One region of the Streptomyces sp. NPDC048514 genome, then DNA from elsewhere that is predicted to be linked to it. Evidence: riboswitches for the same ligand, from Rfam matches in the RefSeq annotation. Region 1 holds a riboswitch; the other holds the start of a gene.
The links. Region 1 has a riboswitch for S-adenosylmethionine ahead of thrC (threonine synthase). Riboswitches for the same ligand answer to the same signal wherever they lie in the genome.
Positions count from the first base shown of each region.

Region 2: linked by a shared signal. The riboswitch ahead of ACGFT2_RS32815 (aminotransferase class V-fold PLP-dependent enzyme) and the one ahead of thrC (threonine synthase) in region 1 are both predicted to bind S-adenosylmethionine.

Region 1 covers NZ_JBICWT010000004.1:530,993-540,241, reverse strand. The annotation lists gene nagA (N-acetylglucosamine-6-phosphate deacetylase) at 1-1,148, opposite strand, end outside; gene ACGFT2_RS11170 (ROK family protein) at 1,148-2,092, opposite strand; gene ACGFT2_RS11165 (ABC transporter substrate-binding protein) at 2,238-3,488, shown strand; gene ACGFT2_RS11160 (DUF3263 domain-containing protein) at 3,524-3,748, shown strand; gene otsB (trehalose-phosphatase) at 3,820-4,686, shown strand; gene ACGFT2_RS11150 (trehalose-6-phosphate synthase) at 4,798-6,225, opposite strand; gene ACGFT2_RS11145 (glucosyl-3-phosphoglycerate synthase) at 6,312-7,256, opposite strand; SAM riboswitch class I at 7,386-7,528, shown strand; gene thrC (threonine synthase) at 7,546-8,829, shown strand; gene ACGFT2_RS11135 (MoaD/ThiS family protein) at 8,826-9,101, shown strand.
Region 2 covers NZ_JBICWT010000017.1:193,624-202,872, reverse strand. The annotation lists gene ACGFT2_RS32855 (cytochrome c oxidase subunit 4) at 1-66, shown strand, start outside; gene ACGFT2_RS32850 (Ig-like domain-containing protein) at 226-1,485, shown strand; gene ACGFT2_RS32845 (hypothetical protein) at 1,563-1,964, opposite strand; gene ACGFT2_RS32840 (heme-copper oxidase subunit III) at 2,119-2,739, shown strand; gene ACGFT2_RS32835 (c-type cytochrome) at 2,802-3,614, shown strand; gene ACGFT2_RS32830 (Rieske 2Fe-2S domain-containing protein) at 3,611-4,669, shown strand; gene ACGFT2_RS32825 (cytochrome bc complex cytochrome b subunit) at 4,666-6,324, shown strand; gene trpD (anthranilate phosphoribosyltransferase) at 6,446-7,510, shown strand; SAM riboswitch class IV at 7,596-7,712, shown strand; gene ACGFT2_RS32815 (aminotransferase class V-fold PLP-dependent enzyme) at 7,893-9,249, shown strand, end outside.

The sequences.
Region 1 (9,249 bases):
AGGACGAGGTCGGCGTCCTTGCCGGGCTCCAGGGAGCCGATGCGGTCGGCCAGGCCGAGCAGTCGGGCCGGGTTCACCGACAGTGCCGTCACGGTGTCCTCCACCGAGAGCCCGTCGACGGTCACCGCCCGCTTGAACGCCCGGTCCAGGGTCAGTGTCGAGCCCGCGATCGAGCCGCCCTCCACCAGCCGGGCCACGCCCTCGCTGACCTCGACCTCCAGCGGGCCGAGCATGTAGCGGCCGTCGCCGATGCCGGCCGCGTCCATGGCGTCCGTGATGAAGGCGACCCGGTCCGCACCGGCGTGGTGGAAGGCCAGCTCCAGCGCGGCGGGGTGCAGGTGGGTGCCGTCGTTGATCAGCTCGACCGTCACCCGCTCGTCCTCCAGGAGGGCGGCGATCGGGCCGGGGGAGCGGTGGCCCAGGGTGGGCATCGCGTTGAAGAGGTGGGTGGCGACCGTGGCGCCCGCGTCGATCGCCCGGACCGTCTGCTCATACGTCGCGTCCGTATGGCCGATCGCCGCGATGACACCGTGCTCGGCCAGCAGCCGCACGGAGTCGATGCCGCCCGGCAGTTCGGTGGCGAGGGTGACCATCTTCGCCTTGCCGCGTGCCGCGTCGATCAGCTTGCGGACCTCGGCCGGGTCCGGGTCGCGCAGCAGCGCCTCGGAGTGCGCGCCCTTGCGGCACGGGGAGATGAACGGCCCCTCGAAGTGGATGCCCGCGATCTCCCCCTGCTCGGCCAGCTCGCTCAGCAGCCCGGCCTGACCCACCAGCAGGTCCATCTCGTCGGTGACGGTGGAGGCGACCAGGGTGGTGGTGCCGTGCAGGCGGTGGGTGCGGATGGCGGTGAGGATCTGCTCGGGCGTGCCGGCGAAGGACGCGCCGCCGCCGCCGTGGTTGTGGATGTCGACGAAGCCGGGGACGACCCAGTGGCCGGTGACGTCGATCGACGGGGCGCCGGCCGGTGGTGCGGCGGTGACGTGTCTGCCGTCGGTGGACAGCCGTCCGTTGCGGACCGTGCCGGTGGGAAGCACCACGTTCGCGCCGGTGAGTACCTGCGGGCCGGAGGGGGCCGATCGCGCAGTTCCCCGCGCCCCTTCCGGGGCGCTGCTCCCGGCCGGAGCCTGATTGTCCCGCTCGATGGCCATCAGGTGCTTACCTCCGGAGTCGTAGGGGTGGTCGTCAGCAGGTCCTGGGCGAGGAGACCCGCGCCCAGGCAGCCGGCGGTGTCGCCGAGGGCGGCCGGGACGACGGCCGGCGGCTTCTGGAAGGTGACCCGGCGCCGGACGGCGTCCCGCAGCGGCTGGAACAACACTTCCCCCGCCTCGGCCAGCCCGCCACCGATGATCAGCGTCCCGGGGTCCAGCAGGGTGAGCGCGGTGACCAGGCCGTCGGCGAGGGCGTCCACCGCCTGCCGCCAGACCCGGACGGCGTTCGGGTCACCGGACGCGACGGCCTTGGCGCAGTCGGCCGCGTCCGCCTCCGGGTCCCCACAGGCCGCCGCCCAGGCCTCGCTGACCGCGGACGCGGAGGCGTACCGCTCCAGACAGCCGTGCTGCCCGCAGGGGCAGGGGGTGCCGCCGGGCCGTACGACGATGTGGCCGATCTCGCCCGCGAAGCCGTGGGCACCCGCCTCCACCCGGCCGTCGATGCCGATGGCGCCGGCGATCCCGGTGCCGAGCGGCACGAACAGGAACCGGTCCGCGCCCCGGCCCGCGCCGATCCGGCCCTCGGCGAGCCCGCCGGTGCGCACGTCGTGCCCGAGCGCGACGGGCACCCCGAGCCGTTCGGTGAGCAGGGCGCGCAGCGGGACGTCCCGCCAGCCGAGATTGGCCGCGTAGGCGGCGACGCCGTGCTGCTCGTCGACTATGCCGGGGACCGCGATGCCGGCGGCGGCGGCCGGCTCGCCGTAGTGCCGCACGCCGTACGCGAGCAGCTCGGCGGCGAAGTCGAGGATCGCCGTGATCACCGCGTCGGGTCCGCGCTCGCGCCCGGTGGCGCGGCGGGCGCGGTGCAGCAGCGCGCCGTCGTCGCCGACGAGGGCGGCCTTCATCCCGGTACCGCCCACGTCCAGGGCGATGACATGTCTCACCACGGTCCCTAGTGTGGCCCCCGCACCCGGGAGAGGTCTAGTCCACTCGCGTGGTGTAGACCTTATGGGTCCATATATCGAACGGTCAGACGGCAGGGTTGGGGCTTTGACGGTGCGTCGGCGTACGGCAGGAACGATCGCGGTGATGTCCGCTCTGGGCATGACGGCGGTTCTCGGCGGCTGCGGGAGCACGGGCTCCTCCGACGTGACCCTCAGACTCGTCGCGGCCGACTACGGCGACTCGGCCGCCAACAGCTCCAAGAAGTACTGGGACGCCCTTTCCGAGGAGTACGAGGCGGCGCACCCGGGGGTGAAGGTCGAGGTCGGCGTCTACTCCTGGACCGACGTCGACCGCAAGGTCAGGGAGATGGTCGACGCCGGCCACGCCCCGGACCTGGCCCAGATCGGCGCCTACGCCGACTACGCGGCCGCCGGCAAGCTGTACCCGGTCTCCGACCTGCTCTCCATCCGCACCCAGGCCGACTTCCTCTCCCAGCTCTCCGACGCGGGCCAGTGGAAGCACACGCAGTACGGCATCCCCTTCGCCGCCTCCACCCGCGTGCTCTTCTACAACAAGACCCTCTTCGCCAAGGCCGGCATCACCCCGCCCACCACCTGGGACGAGCTGGCCGCCGACGCCGAGGCGCTCAAGGCCAAGGGCGTGAAGTACCCCTACGCCCTGCCGCTGGGCCCCGAGGAGGCCCAGGCGGAGACCATGCAGTGGCTGCTGAGCGGCGACAGCGGCGGCAGCGGCTACACCGACGACGTCGGCACCTACACCATCGACTCCGCGCCGAACGTCGAGACCTTCAGCTGGCTCAGGGACGATCTGGTCGGCAAGGGCCTGACCGGCCCGGTCGCCCCCGGCAAGCTCAACCGCGCGGACGCCTTCGCCGCCTTCGCCGACGGCCAGGTCGGCATGCTCAACGGGCACCCCACGCTGATCCAGCAGGCCGAGAAGAAGGGCGTGAAGTTCGGCATGGTGCCGATGCCGGGCCGCACCGGCACCGCCCGCGCCTCGATGGGCGTCACCGACTGGATGATGGGCTTCAGGCAGAACGGGCACGCCGAGCAGATCGGCGACTTCCTCGACTTCGCCTACAACGAGAAGAACGTCCTGGGCTTCTCCCACCGGTACGGGCTGCTGCCGGTCACCGGCTCCGCCTCCACCGCCATGAGCGAGTCGGACAAGGCGGCCGACAAGGCGCTGCACCCCTTCCTCGACCAGCTGCCCACCTCCGAGCTGTATCCGGTCGGCAAGACCTCCTGGGCGTCGGTCAGCGCGGCCGTGAAGCAGAACATCGGCCAGGCGGTCGTCCCCGGCGGCAACCCCTCCGGTGTGCTGACCCGGCTCCAGGCGTCGGCCACGGCCGCGGACAGCAGCAACGCGGGCTGAGCCGGTTGTCGGTGCCCGGGGTTACGGTGGCCCGCATGGAACTCGGCGACCGCGAACAAGCCGTCCTCGCGCTGGAGCGCCGGGGCTTCCCCGGCCCCGGCGCGAAGGAGCGGGCGATACGCGAGGAGCTGGGCCTGTCGCCGGTGAGCTACTACCAGCTGCTCAACGCCCTCCTGGACGACGAGCGGGCGCTGGCCCACGACCCGGTGACGGTCAACCGCCTGCGCCGAGTGCGGGAGTCCCGCCGCTCGGAACGGTGAGCCGAGTGCGGGAGTCCCGCCGCTCGGAACGGTGAGGAGTGGAGGCGCCCCTTCGCGGATAGTGTCGCCGTATGGGCACCCCTACGACGGACTCGACCAACCCGATGGATCCCCTGCCGGCCCCGGCCACCCAGGCCGGCCGGGACGGACTGGCCGCACTGCTGGCCCATCCCCGCACCGCGGTGGTCGGCCTGGACTTCGACGGCACGCTGGCCCCGATCGTCGCCGACCCCGAGCAGGCCCGCGCCCACCCCGAGGCCGTGGCCGCGATCGCCGCACTCGCCCCCAAGGTCGCCTCCGTCGCCGTGGTCACCGGCCGCCCGGCCGCTGTCGCGGTGCGCTACGGCGGCTTCGCCGGCGTGCCCGGCCTGGAGCACCTGACCGTTCTCGGCCACTACGGCGCCGAACGGTGGGACGCGGTCACCGGCACGGTCACCGCCCCCGCCCCGCACCCCGGGGTGGCGGCGGTCCGCGCGGAGCTGCCGGGACTGCTGGACCGGGTCGGCGCCTGGCAGGGCACGTGGATCGAGGAGAAGGGCCGGGCGATCGCGGTCCACACCCGGCGTGCGCGGGATCCGCAGGCCGCCTTCGAGGCCCTGCGGGAGCCGCTCGGCGACCTCGCCGCCGGCCACGGCCTGATCGTCGAGCCCGGCCGGATGGTGCTGGAGCTGCGCCCGCCGGGCATGGACAAGGGCGTGGCGCTCGGCGACCACATCCGCCGGACCGGCGCCGAGTCGGTCCTCTACGCCGGCGACGACCTGGGTGACCTCCCCGCCTTCGCCGCCGTGGACAAGCTGCGCTCCGGCGGCGTCCCGGGCCTGCTGGTGTGCAGCGGCAGCACCGAGGTGACGGAGCTGGCCGACCGGGCCGACCTGGTGGTGGACGGCCCGGCGGGCGTCGTACGGCTGCTGCGGGAACTGGCGGCCCGGCTGGACTGATCGAGCCGGCGACTCGGCCGGGCCGACCGGGTCGGGGGCTCGGCCGCTCCGGCCCGTCCGGGGGTTCGGCCGGTCCGGCCCGGACAGCCGCGGCCGGCGGCCGGTCCGGGCTCAGCCGGCCTGATCGGTCAGCGCGTGCAGCTGGTCCAGGAACCACCGGGCCGGCGGCAGCGCCGTCGCCGCGGCGGCCAGCCGCTTCGACCGCTCCGCCCGCTCGTCGGCGGGCAGGGTCAGCGCCTCGTGCAGCGCGTGCGCCGTGCCCGTGATGTCGTACGGGTTCACCACGATCGCGTCCTCGCCCAGCTCCTCGTACGCCCCCGCCTCGCGCGACAGCACGAGCGCGCAGCCCCCGTCGGAGACGACCGGGATCTCCTTGGCGACCAGGTTCATGCCGTCCCGGATGGGGTTGACCAGTGCCACGTCGGCGAGCCGGTACGCGGCCAGCGAGCGGGCGAAGTCGTCCTTCACGTGCAGCACCACGGGAGTCCAGCCGGCCGTCCCGTACCGCTCGTTGATCTCGCCGGCGACCCGCTGCACCTCGGCCGTGTAGTCGCGGTACACGGCGAGGTCCTGCCGGGAGGGATAGGCGAACGCCACGTGGACGACCCGCTCGCGCCACTCGGGACGGTCGTCCAGCAGCTGCCCGTACGCCAGCAGCCCGCGCACGATGTTCTTCGACAGCTCGGTGCGGTCGACGCGGACGATGACCTTGCGGTCCTCGCCGATCTCCGCCCGCAGGGCCGCCATCCGCTCGTCCACGTCCGGCTCGTGCGCCCGCTCGCGCAGGAAGTCGGCGTCCGCGCCGAGGCCGTGCACGCCGATCCGGGTGCCCGAGGGGATCCCCGGGCCCAGCACCGTGTGGCAGCAGTCCCGGAACGCGTCCGCCCACCGCTCGGTGAGGAACGCCGCCCGGTCCGCGCCCAGGATGCCGGTCAGCAGCTCGGCCGCGATGTCGTCGGGCAGCAGGCGGAAGTAGTCCGGCGGCGCCCACGGGGTGTGCGAGAAGTGACCGATGCGCAGGTCGGGACGGAGCCGGCGGAGCATCCGCGGGGCGAGGGCCAGGTGGTAGTCCTGGATCAGCACCGCCGCGCCCTCGGCCGCCTCCTCGGCCAGCGCCTCGGCGAACGCCCGGTTGTAGGCCTCGTACGACGCCCACCGCCGCCGGAACTCCGCGTCGAAGACCGGTTCCAGCGGGGTCTGGTACAGCAGGTGGTGGACGAACCATAGGACGGAGTTGGCGATGCCGTTGTAGGCGTCGGCGTGCACCGCGGCGTCGATGTCGAGCATCCGCACCCGCTGCCCGCCGGTCTCCTCGGCCGGCAGCAGTCCGCCACCGGCGCGCCGTACGGCCGCCCGGTCGCCGTCGCCCAGCGCGGCGCACACCCACACCGCGTCGGTGTCCGGCCCGATGGCCGACAGCCCGGAGACCAGTCCGCCGCCGCCCCGCCTGGCGCGCAGGGAGCCGTCGTCGAGCATCTGATACGAAACCGGGCCGCGGTTGGACGCGACCAGTACCTCAGCACCGTGGGTCGAAGCCATACGCCTCAACCTAGCCCGGCCCGGAAACGCTCAAACGTACGGTCTGCCCCAGAGGGGGGCCGTATACAGCCGTTCTCCGTGCGCCTTCAGGCCACCCGCCGGGCGGCGTACTCCGCGATCTCCGTCATCGGCGGGCGTTCCTCGGTGTCCACCGAGTAGGTGCGCGGCTCGAAACCGGCCGCGCCCCGCTCGAACTGGGTGAGGGCGGGCCGGACCAGGTGCCCGCGGGCCAGCCGGAGCTGGGCGGTGCGGTAGATGGCGGCGGCCATCCGGCCCAGCGCCTGGCCGTCCTGGTGGCGGTGCCGGCGCACCCCCACGTCCACCTGGGCCAGCGCGTCGAGCCCCACCAGATGCAGGGCGTCCACCAGCATGCCCAGCTCAACGCCGTAGCCCACCGGGAACGGCAGCCGTTCCAGCAGGGAGCGGCGGGCCGCGTACTCGCCGCCCAGGGGCTGCACGAAGCCGGCCAGTTGCGGCCAGTGGAGGTTCAGCAGCGGGCGGGCCATCAGCTCGGTGACCCGGCCGCCCTGACCCGCCGCGCCGCCCAGCGGGCGGTCGTACATGCCCTTGACCAGGTCCACCCCGGGCTCGGTGAGCAGCGGGCCGACGATCCCCGAGACGAAGTCGGCGGAGAACTCCCTGAGGTCCGCGTCGATGAAGCAGAGGATGTCCCCGCCGGTGACGAGCAGGGAGCGCCAGAGCACCTCGCCCTTGCCGGGGACGGCGGGGACGCGGGGCAGGATGTGGTCGCGGTGGACGACCCGGGCACCCGCGGCGGCGGCGACCGCTGAGGTGCGGTCGGTGGAGCCGGAGTCGATGACGACGATCTCGTCGACGAGCGGGACCCGTTCCACGAGGTCGCGGCGGATGACCGTGACGATGTCGCCGACGGTCTCCTCCTCGTTGAGCGCGGGCAGCACGACGCTGATCGTCTGCCCGGTGCGCTGCTTGGCGGCGAGGATCCGGTGGAGCGGGCGATCGGTCACGGACCAGGAGCGGGTGGCCAGCCAGCGCTCGACTTCTTCCAGCACGGTCTGCTGCTCCTCACGGTGTCTCGCGGTTCGGACGACTATCTCAACTGTCCCGGCCTTCGGTTACAGTCTTGAGCAACGCCGGTGACCATCGCATGTCGGGGGTCGCCCGCGTCCACAACCGAATACCGCTCATCCAGAGGGGCAGAGGGACACGGCCCGATGAAGCCCCGGCAACCCTCCAGCCGGTACTCGTCTTCCACGCGAGGCTCCCGGCTAGGGAAGGTGCCAAATCCGTCTCGCGGCGAGATGCGTCGCGAGGAAGATGAGGAGAAAGGGCCTCGCCTCCATGGCTGTGCAGACTGTTGCAAGCACCAGCACTTCCACCGTCGACCTCGGTCCCGCCGCCGCCCTGAGCTGTCGCGAGTGCGGGCACCGCGTCCCCCTCGGCCCGGTCTTCGCGTGCGAGGAGTGCTTCGGTCCGCTGGAGATCGCCTACGACTTCTCCGCCTACGGCACCGAAGAGCTGCGCGCCCGCATCGAGGCGGGCCCCGCGAACATCTGGCGGTACGCCCCGCTGCTGCCCGTCCCCGCCGACGTGGCCGACAAGCCCAACATCAATCCGGGCTGGACCAAGCTGGTCAAGGCCGACAACCTGGCGGCCGAGCTGGGCGTGACCGGCGGCCTCTTCGTCAAGGACGACTCCGGCAACCCGACGCACTCCTTCAAGGACCGCGTCGTCGCCCAGGCCCTGGAGGCCGCCCGCGCCTTCGGCTTCACCACGCTCTCCTGCTCCTCCACCGGCAACCTGGCCGGCGCCGTGGGCGCGGCGGCCGCCCGCGCCGGCTTCCGGTCCTGCGTGTTCATCCCGCACGACCTGGAGCAGGGCAAGGTGGTCATGGCCGCCGTCTACGGCGGTGAGCTGGTCGGCATCGAGGGCAACTACGACGACGTGAACCGCTTCTGCTCGGAGCTGATCGGCGACCCGGCCGGCGAGGGCTGGGGCTTCGTCAACGTCAACCTGCGGCCCTACTACGCCGAGGGCTCCAAGACCCTGGCGTACGAGATCTGCGAGCAGCTCGGCTGGCGGCTGCCGGACCAGCTCGTCGTGCCGATCGCCTCCGGCTCCCAGCTCACGAAGATCGACAAGGGTCTGCAGGAGCTGATCGGGCTCGGTCTGGTCGAGGACAGGCCGTACAAGATCTTCGGTGCGCAGGCCGAGGGCTGCTCGCCGGTGTCCACCGCCTTCAAGGCCGGTCACGACGTGGTGCGCCCGCAGAAGCCGAACACCATCGCCAAGTCCCTCGCCATCGGCAACCCGGCCGACGGCCCGTACGTCCTGGACATCGCGCGCCGCACCGGCGGTGCCGTGGAGGACGTGACGGACGAGGAGGTCGTGGACGCCATCAGGCTGCTGGCCCGCACCGAGGGCGTCTTCGCGGAGACCGCGGGCGGGGTGACCGTCGGTGTCACCCGCAAGCTGCTGGAGAACGGCCTGCTGGACCCGGCGAAGACCACGGTCGTCCTCAACACCGGCGACGGCCTGAAGACCCTGGACGCGGTGGCCGGCACCGGCCTCAGCGCCACCATCCGCCCGACCCTGGACTCCTTCCGAGAGGCTGGCCTCGCATGAGCGTGACCGTTCGCATCCCGACCATCCTGCGCACCTACACCGGCGGCCGGGCCGAGGTCGCCGCGGAGGGCGGGACCCTCTCCGAGGTCATCGAGGACCTGGAGAAGAACCACACGGGGATCGCCGCCCGGGTGCTGGACGATCAGGGCAAACTGCGCCGTTTCGTCAACGTCTACGTCAACGACGACGACGTCCGTTTCGAGCAGGGCCTGCAGACGGCCACCCCCGACGGCGCCGGTGTCTCGATCATTCCCGCCGTCGCCGGCGGCTGATGACCGAATGACCGATCATTACCTTCGGTAACAGCGGTTACGTATTGTTCATCGGATTGCCCCCTCCGTGAGAGAAGCGGAGGGGGCAATTCTGCGTGATTGAGCGCGGTACAGTTGGGGAACGCGGTCGCGGTCCACTGGTCGCGGT
Region 2 (9,249 bases), on a different contig from region 1:
ATCATCATGATCGGCCTGTTCGGCTGGGTGTTCGAGTACTACCACGGTGAGAACCGCACCCAGTAGCACGCGGGAACACGCACCGGGAGCCCGGACCCTCCGTCAGGAGGGTCCGGGCTCCCGCCTTTCCGGCCGGACCGGCGGGTCCCTCCTCTGCCGCAGCGCCGTTCGCTCGAACGGGTTACTCGCCGCGCCTGTACGGCAAGCACCTCATAGCGTGATCGTATGAATCACACTCCGCGCACCCGCACCGTCGTCAGCTGCACCCTGCTGGTGACCGCCCTCGGCGCGGGCGTCACCGCTTGCGGTTCTGACGGCAACCCTCTGTCGGCCAGGCCGTACGACGCGGCGGGCCTGATCTCCTTCAACGGCCCCACCGGTGCAGGGAAGCGGGCCGACCCGGACAAGCCCCTGGAAGTCACCGCCCAGAGCGACGGCCGGATCACCGACGTCACCGCTCAGGACTCCACAGGGCGCTATGTGGCGGGCGAACTGGCCGCCGACGGCAGCCGGTGGCACAGCACCTCCCCGCTGGCCGCCAACGCCCACTACACGGTCTCGGTGAGCACCGAGGACGAGGACGGCGCGCCCGGCCGCAAGGTCCTCTCCTTCGACACCAGCATGCCCACCAGCAAGAAGCGCCTGGGCGTCACGTTCGGGCCCGACAAGGGCACCTACGGCGTCGGGCAGCCGATCACCGCCCAGCTCGACCAGGCGATCAAGGACAAGGCACAGCGTGCCGTCGTGGAGCGCGCCCTCAGGGTGGACTCCGTGCCCGCCGTGCCGGGCTCGTGGTACTGGGTGAGCGACAAGGAACTCCACTACCGCCCGCGCGAGTACTGGCCCGCCCACGCCACCGTGCAGGTACACAGCAACCTGGACGGCGTAAAGATCAGCGACCGGCTGTGGGGCGGCAGGTCCAAGGCGCTGGCGATCACCATCGGTGACCGCGTCGAGGCCATCACGGACGCCTCCACGCACCAGCTCACCTACTACAAGAACGGCCAGCAGGTCGATCAGATCCCGGTCACCACGGGCAAGCCCGGCTTCGAGACCCGCAACGGTGTCAAGGTCGTCCTGGAGAAGCAGTACTTCGTACGCATGCGCGGCAGCACCGTCGGCATCGCCGAGGGCAGCTCCGACTCCTACGACCTGCCGGTCTACTACGCCACCCGGGTCACCTGGTCAGGCGAGTACGTGCACGCGGCCCCCTGGTCCGTCGGATCCCAGGGGTACGCGAACGTCAGCCACGGCTGCACCGGTATGAGCACGTCCAACGCCGAGTGGTTCTTCGACAACGTGCACCAGGGCGACATCGTCAAGGTCGTGAACTCCAACGGCGACCCCATGGAGCCCTTCGGCAACGGCTTCGGCGACTGGAACCTCGACTGGAAGAAATGGCGCACCGGCAGCGCGCTGACGGACAGCGGCGCGGACGGTCCGGCACCGGGAGACGTGGCAAGGCTCCGTCCGACGGCCGTGTGAGCGCCCGCAAGGGGCGCGGGGAGGCGCGCGAGAGGTCACGTGGCCGCTCGCGCGCACGAACCGCGCGCCGCGGTCTCTCAGGCGCTCAGCAGCCTCTTCTGCCGCAGCAGGGAAGCCAGCGCGGCGGCGAACTCCACCGGATCCACCGGCAGGGTGACCGCCGCCTCGGCCCGGCTCCAGGTGGCCAGCCAGGCGTCCTGCGGCCGGCCCATCAGCAGCAGCACCGGCGGAGCCTGGAACACCTCGTCCTTGATCTGCCGGCACAGGCCCATGCCCCCCATGGGCGCGGACTCGCCGTCGAACACACAGACGTCGATGCCGCCCTTGGCCAGCTCGGTCAGCACCGCGGCCGGGGTCGCGCACTCCACGAACTCGACCTGGGGCACGTCCGGAGCCGGCCGGCGCCCGGTGGCCAGCCGTACTTGCTCGCGGGTGTTGGAGTCGTCGCTGTAGACCAGCACCGTGGCGGTCGGCTGCATTGTTCCTCCGGGACGTCAGCGTCGTACGGACAGGACGGACAGGGCCGTTTGGGCGGATGTTACTCCCATGAACACCACGTCAGCACCGGTTCGGCAGGCAGCAACACTCCGAACGGCACCCCCCGGAGTGAGGGCGGGATAAGCGACCGACATAATGTCGGTCGTGGCGACAGCAACGACAGTAGAAACCGGGCACGCGCACCCGTCGGTCAACCGGCCGAACCTCACCAGCGTCGGAACCATCATCTGGCTGAGTTCCGAGCTGATGTTCTTCGCGGCCCTCTTCGCGATGTACTTCACCCTCCGGTCGGTGACCGGACCGGACCACTGGAAGGAGATGGCGCACGCGCTGAACGTGCCCTTCTCCGCGACGAACACCACGATCCTGGTGCTCTCCTCCCTCACCTGCCAGCTCGGCGTGTTCGCGGCCGAGCGCGGCGACGTGAAGAAGCTCCGTGGCTGGTTCATCCTCACCTTCATCATGGGTGCGATCTTCATCGGCGGTCAGATCTACGAGTACACGGAGCTGGTGAAGAAGGACGGCATCTCGCTGTCCTCCGACCCGTACGGCTCGGTGTTCTACCTGACCACCGGGTTCCACGGCCTGCACGTGACGGGTGGTCTCATCGCCTTCCTGCTGGTCCTCGGCCGCACGTACGCGGCGAAGAGGTTCACGCACGAGCAGGCGACCGCCGCCATCGTCGTGTCCTACTACTGGCACTTCGTCGATGTCGTCTGGATCGGCCTTTTCGCCACGATCTACCTGATCAAGTAGCCGGGACCGCTCCCGCACATCCAGAAGCATCGACGCAGAAGATCCTGACACCGGGGTAATCCGTGAAAAAGCTCTCCGCACGACGACGCCATCCGCTGGCGGCGGTCGTCGTCCTACTCCTCGCGCTGGCGGCCACTGGGGGGCTGTACGCCGCGTTCGCGCCCGCGAGCAAGGCGCAGGCCGATGAAACCGCCCAGTCCCTGACCATCAAGGAGGGCAAGAAGCTCTACCAGGTCGGCTGCGCAAGCTGCCACGGCACCGGTGGCCAGGGCTCCTCCGACGGGCCGAGCCTCGTCGGTGTCGGCGCCGCGGCCGTCGACTTCCAGGTCGGCACCGGGCGTATGCCCGCCGCCACCTCGCAGGGCGCCCAGATCCCGAGCAAGAAGGTCGTCTACACGCAGGCCCAGATCGACCAGCTCGCCGCGTACATCGCGTCGCTGGGCGCCGGCCCGAGCGTGCCGACCAAGCAGCAGTACGGTCCGGCCGGTGCGGACATCGCCAAGGGTGGCGAGCTGTTCCGCACCAACTGCGCGCAGTGCCACAACTTCACCGGCAAGGGCGGTGCCCTCACCAAGGGCAAGTACGCCCCGAGCCTGGAGGGCGTGGACCCCAAGCACATCTACGAGGCCATGCAGACCGGCCCGCAGAACATGCCTTCCTTCCCCGACACCACGCTGACGGAGAAGAACAAGAAGGACATCATCGCGTACCTGCACGCGGTCAACAGCAGTGACACGGACAACCCGGGTGGTATGGAGCTGGGCGGCCTCGGGCCGGTCAGCGAGGGCCTGTTCGCCTGGATCTTCGGACTGGGCGCGTTGATCGCGGTCGCCGTCTGGGTCGCCGCTCGGACCGCAAAGGCCAAGAAGTCATGAGTAGCCAAGACATTCCAGAAGAGAACCTGCCCGCTGAGCAGGAGCACGCGCACGGCGCGGTAAGCGTCGCGGACGAGGAGAACCCGTTCGCCGACCCGGGACTGCCGCCGCACGAGCACCGGATCCAGGACATCGACGAGCAGGCCGCCAGGCGGTCCGAGCGCGCGGTCGCCCTGATGTTCACGGTGTCGATGCTGGCCACCGTCGGCTTCATCGCCTCGTACGTCGCGATCCCGCACGACAAGACGATCTTCGTCTTCCCGATCGGTCACCTCAGCGCGCTCAACTTCGCGCTCGGCCTGACCCTCGGCACGGCCCTGTTCTGCATCGGCGCGGGCGCGGTCCACTGGGCCCGCACCCTGATGTCCGACGTGGAGATCGCCGACGAGCGTCACCCGATCGAGGCGTCGCCCGAGCTGCGCACGAAGGTCCACGACGACTTCCGCGAGGGCGCGAAGGAGTCGGCGATCGGCCGCCGCAAGCTGATCCGCAACACGATGTTCGGCGCGCTCACCCTGGTGCCGCTCTCCGGTGTCATGCTGCTGCGCGACCTCGGGCCGCTGCCTCACAGCACGCTGCGCCACACCCTGTGGGCCAAGGGCAAGCGCCTGGTCAACATGAACACCAACCAGCCGCTGCGTCCCGAGGACGTCGCCGTCGGCTCGCTCACCTTCGCCAAGCCCGACGGCCTGGAGGAGAAGTCCGAGGAGTTCCAGACGGAGATCGCCAAGGCGGCCCTGATGATCGTCCGGCTCCAGCCGGGCAACATCAAGGACAAGCGCGAGCTCGACTGGGCGCACGAGGGCATCGTCGCGTTCTCGAAGATCTGCACCCACGTCGGCTGCCCGATCTCGCTCTACGAGCAGCAGACGCACCACGTGCTGTGCCCGTGCCACCAGTCCACCTTCGACCTCTCCGACGGCGCCCGAGTGATCTTCGGCCCCGCCGGCCACGCCCTTCCGCAGCTGCGCATCGGTGTGGACAGTGAGGGTTACCTCCAGGCGCTCGGCGACTTCGAGGAGCCCGTCGGTCCTGCATTCTGGGAGCGCGGATGAGTACTGCAGCGAACGAAACGAATCCATCCGCCGACGCGGCGGGCCGCTCTCGCGGCAAGGCACCGGCCGGCGAGCGAATCGCCGACTGGGCGGACGGACGGCTCGGGATCTACTCCCTGGCCAAGTCCAACATGCGCAAGATCTTCCCCGACCACTGGTCGTTCATGCTGGGCGAGGTCTGCCTCTACAGCTTCACCATCATCATCCTGACGGGTGTCTACCTGACACTGTTCTTCCACCCGTCGATGAACGAGGTGGAGTACCACGGCTCCTACGTCCCGCTCCAGGGACAGCTGATGTCGGAGGCGTTCAGCTCGACGCTGCACATCTCCTTCGACGTGCGCGGTGGTCTGCTGGTCCGGCAGATCCACCACTGGGCGGCGCTGATCTTCCTCGCCGGCATGTTCGTGCACATGATGCGCGTCTTCTTCACCGGCGCGTTCCGCAAGCCGCGTGAGATCAACTGGCTGTTCGGCTTCCTGCTGTTCGTCCTGGGCATGTTCACCGGCTTCACCGGTTACTCGCTCCCGGACGACCTGCTCTCCGGCACCGGTGTCCGCTTCATGGAGGGCGCGATCCTGTCCGTGCCGATCGTCGGCACGTACCTGTCGTTCTTCCTCTTCGGCGGCGAGTTCCCCGGCCACGACTTCGTGGCGCGGTTCTACTCGATCCACATCCTGCTGCTGCCGGGCATCATGCTCGGCCTGGTGGTCGGCCACCTGATCCTGGTCTTCTACCACAAGCACACGCAGTACGCGGGCCCCGGCAAGAGCGAGAAGAACGTCGTCGGCATGCCGCTGCTGCCGGTCTACATGGCCAAGGCCGGAGGCTTCTTCTTCCTGGTCTTCGGTGTCATCGCGGCCATCGCGGCGATCGCCCAGATCAACCCGATCTGGGCCATGGGCCCCTACCGCCCGGACCAGGTGTCCACCGGCGCCCAGCCCGACTGGTACATGGGCTTCGCCGAGGGTCTGATCCGCTTCATGCCGGGCTGGGAGATCAACCTCTGGGGTCACACGCTCGTCCTGGGCGTGTTCATCCCGCTGGTGCTCTTCCCGCTGGTCCTGGCGGCGATCGCGGTCTACCCGTTCATCGAGTCCTGGGTCACCGGCGACAAGCGCGAGCACCACATCCTGGACCGCCCGCGCAACGCCCCGACCCGCACCGCCTTCGGTGTCGCCTGGGTGACGATCTACATGATCACCCTGGTCGGCGGCGGCAACGACCTGTGGGCCACGCACTTCCAGCTGTCGATCAACGCCGTCACCTGGTTCGTCCGGATCTTCTTCGTCGTCGGACCGGTCATCGCGTTCATCGTCACCAAGCGGATCTGCCTCGGTCTGCAGCGCCGCGACCGCGACAAGGTGCTGCACGGCCGCGAGACCGGCATCATCAAGCGGCTGCCGCACGGTGAGTTCATCGAGGTGCACGAGCCGCTCAGCCAGGAGCAGCTGCACACGCTCACCGCGCACGAGCAGTACCGGCCGGCCGAGATCGGTCCGGCGGTCGACGAGAACGGTGTCGAGCGCAAGGTGAAGGGCTCGGAGAAGCTGCGCGCGAAGCTCTCCACCGCCTACTACGGCGAGGACAGCCAGATCACGAAGCCGACCGTCGAGGAGTACAAGGAGATCACGAGCGGCCACGGCCACCACTGATCCCCGCGTCGCCACACCACGGCCAAGGGCCCCGTCCGGGTTACGGACGGGGCCCTTGGCCGTGCTCCGGGCTGGATAGGGTGGTGTACGACCTTGCAGGACTGTGTACGAGGAGCGGCTGATGAGCGCTGTGACCCCCGCTGGAGGCGACACCGCGGCGGGCCGTTCCTGGCCCGTCCTGCTGAACGGCCTGCTGACCGGCCGGGACCTGTCCGCCGACGAGGCCGCGTGGGCGATGGACCTGATCATGCGCGGTGAGGCGACCGACGCCCAGATCGCGGGCTTCATGGTGGCGCTGCGGGCCAAGGGCGAGACGGTCGAGGAGATCTCCGGTCTCGTCCGGACGATGTACGAGCACGCCAACGTGATCGAGGTGCCCGGCCCGGCGGTCGACATCGTCGGCACCGGCGGCGACGGCGCCAAGACGGTGAACATCTCCACCATGTCCTCGATCGTCGTCGCCGGCACCGGCACGAAGGTCGTCAAGCACGGCAACCGCGCGGCCTCCTCCGCCTCCGGGTCCTCCGACGTCCTGGAGCAGCTCGGGATCAATCTGAACCTGACCCCGAGACGGGTCGCCGAGGTCGCCGAGGAAGCCGGCATCACCATCTGCTTCGCGGTGAAGTTCCACCCGTCCCTGCGCCATGTGGCGGCGGCCCGCGGCCAGCTGGGCATCCGGACCACGTTCAACGTGCTCGGCCCGCTGACCAACCCGGCCAAGGTGCGCGCCCAGGCGGTCGGGGTGGCCGACCCGCGGATGGCGCCGATCGTGGCCGGGGTCCTCGCCGAGCGGGGCAACTCGGCACTGGTCTTCCGGGGCGACGACGGCCTGGACGAGCTGACCGTCACCGCCACCTCCCGGGTGTGGGTGGTCCGCGACGGCAAGGTCTCGGAGGAGACCTTCGACCCGCGGGACGTGGGCATCGGTCTCGTGCCGGTGGACGCCCTGCGCGGCGCCGACGCGGCCTACAACGCGGCGGTCGCGCGTCGCCTGCTGGACGGCGAGCGGGGGCCGGTGCGGGAGGCGGTCCTGCTGAACTCGGCGGCCGCGCTCGTCGCGCTGCGGCCCACGGACGCGCCGCTCGCCGACCAGCTGCGCGCCGGCATCGCCGAGGCGCGGGAGTCGGTCGACTCGGGCGCGGCCAAGCGGGCGCTGGAGCGCTGGGTGGCGGCGAGCAACGCCTGACCCCGGGGCGGTCTGCGGCACGGCGCAGTCCATATGCCGGACTGCGCCTTGCGCGCCGAAGATCGTGTGGCAGGATACTGAACCAGGTCATGAGTGACAGTCATGAGGCCCCGGCCGACTGTCCGGCAACCCTCCGTCCGTGGCGGGGTGCCCCGGGTGAAGACCAGGTCGCGGACAGCAAGGTCTGCGGCAAGCGCGGACCCCTCGCGCGCTCGTGACGAGCGCGGGGCCAGGGGTCCTGGTCATCGAGGGAGCCCCCCGTGAGCAAGCGAATGCGATAGGGCCGCAGAGCCCCGCCTCCGCACAGCCCTTTTCCCTCGTCCGCGCTCGAGCCGTGTCCGCTCGCGCGACGAGTCCCACCTGCTCGCACGGGAGTTCACCCATGTCCGTCATCACCGCTGCCGCCGACCAGCTCGTCTGTGCCCCGCTGCCCGTGCTGGGCCGGGACGTCACCGTTCCGCTCGTGACGGGCGGCGAGGTCGGCTACGCCGCCCTGGACTACGCGGCCAGCGCCCCCGCCCTCCAGCGCGTCTGGGACGACGTCGCCGCCTACGCGCCGTACTACGGCAGCGTCCACCGCGGTGCCGGCTACCTCTCGCAGCTCTCCACCGACCTGTTCGAGAACGCCCGCACGACGGTCGCCGCGTTCCTCGGCTGCCGGGAGGACGACCAGGTGATCTTCACCCGGTCGACCACCGACTCGCTGAACCTGCTGGCCCGGGCCCTGCCCGCCGACTGCCAGGTCTTCGTCTTCGAGACCGAGCACCACGCCTCCCTGCTGCCCTGGCAGGACGCCCAGGTCAGCTACCTCAACGCCCCGCGCACCCCCCGGCAGGCGGTGGAGACCCTGGAGCGGGCCCTCGCCGAACGCGACCCGCACGGCCCGGCCCTGGTCTGTGTCACCGGCGCCTCGAACGTCACCGGGGAGCTGTGGCCGGTGCGGGAGCTGGCCGCCGCGGCGCACGCGCACGGCGCCCGGATCGTTCTGGACGCCGCCCAGCTCGCCCCGCACCACCCGGTGGACGTCCGTGACCTGGACGTCGACTGGGTCGCGTTCTCCGGGCACAAGCTGTACGCCCCCTTCGGCTCCGGCGTGCTGGCCGGCCGTGCCGACTGGCTGCGGGCGGCCGAGCCGTACCTGGCGGGCGGGGGCGCCAGCCGCAAGGTCTCCCGGCGCACCGACGGGGGAGTGGACGTGGAGTGGCACGAGAGCGCCGCCCGCCACGAGGCCGGCTCCCCGAACGTCATCGGCGCCTACTCCATCGCGTCGGCCTGCAAGGCGCTCACCGAGGCCGGCTGGGACTCGCTCGTCGCCCGGGAGCAGCACCTGGTCCGCACCGTCCGCGAGGGCTTCGCCGAGGTGCCCGAGGTGCGGATCCTCTCCCTGTTCGGCGACGACGCCCCGCGCGTCGGCGTCATCTCCTTCGTGGTCGAGGGCTGGAACAGCTCGCACTTCGCCGCCGCCCTCTCGGCCGAGTACGGCATCGGCGTCCGCGACGGCCTGTTCTGCGCCCATCCGCTGGTCCGCACCCTGCTGGGCAGCGACCCGCAGGCCCAGGGCGAGTGCGGCGCACCGGAGGCGGCCCCGGGCGAGAAGTCGCTGAACGCCATCCGCGTGAGCTTCGGCGCGGGCACGCCGGACGAGCACGTGGAGCGGTTCGTGGACGCCGTGAAGGAGCTGGTCCGGGACGGTGCGAAGTGGCGCTACCGCACGGAGGACGGCCGCTGCGTCCCCGCGG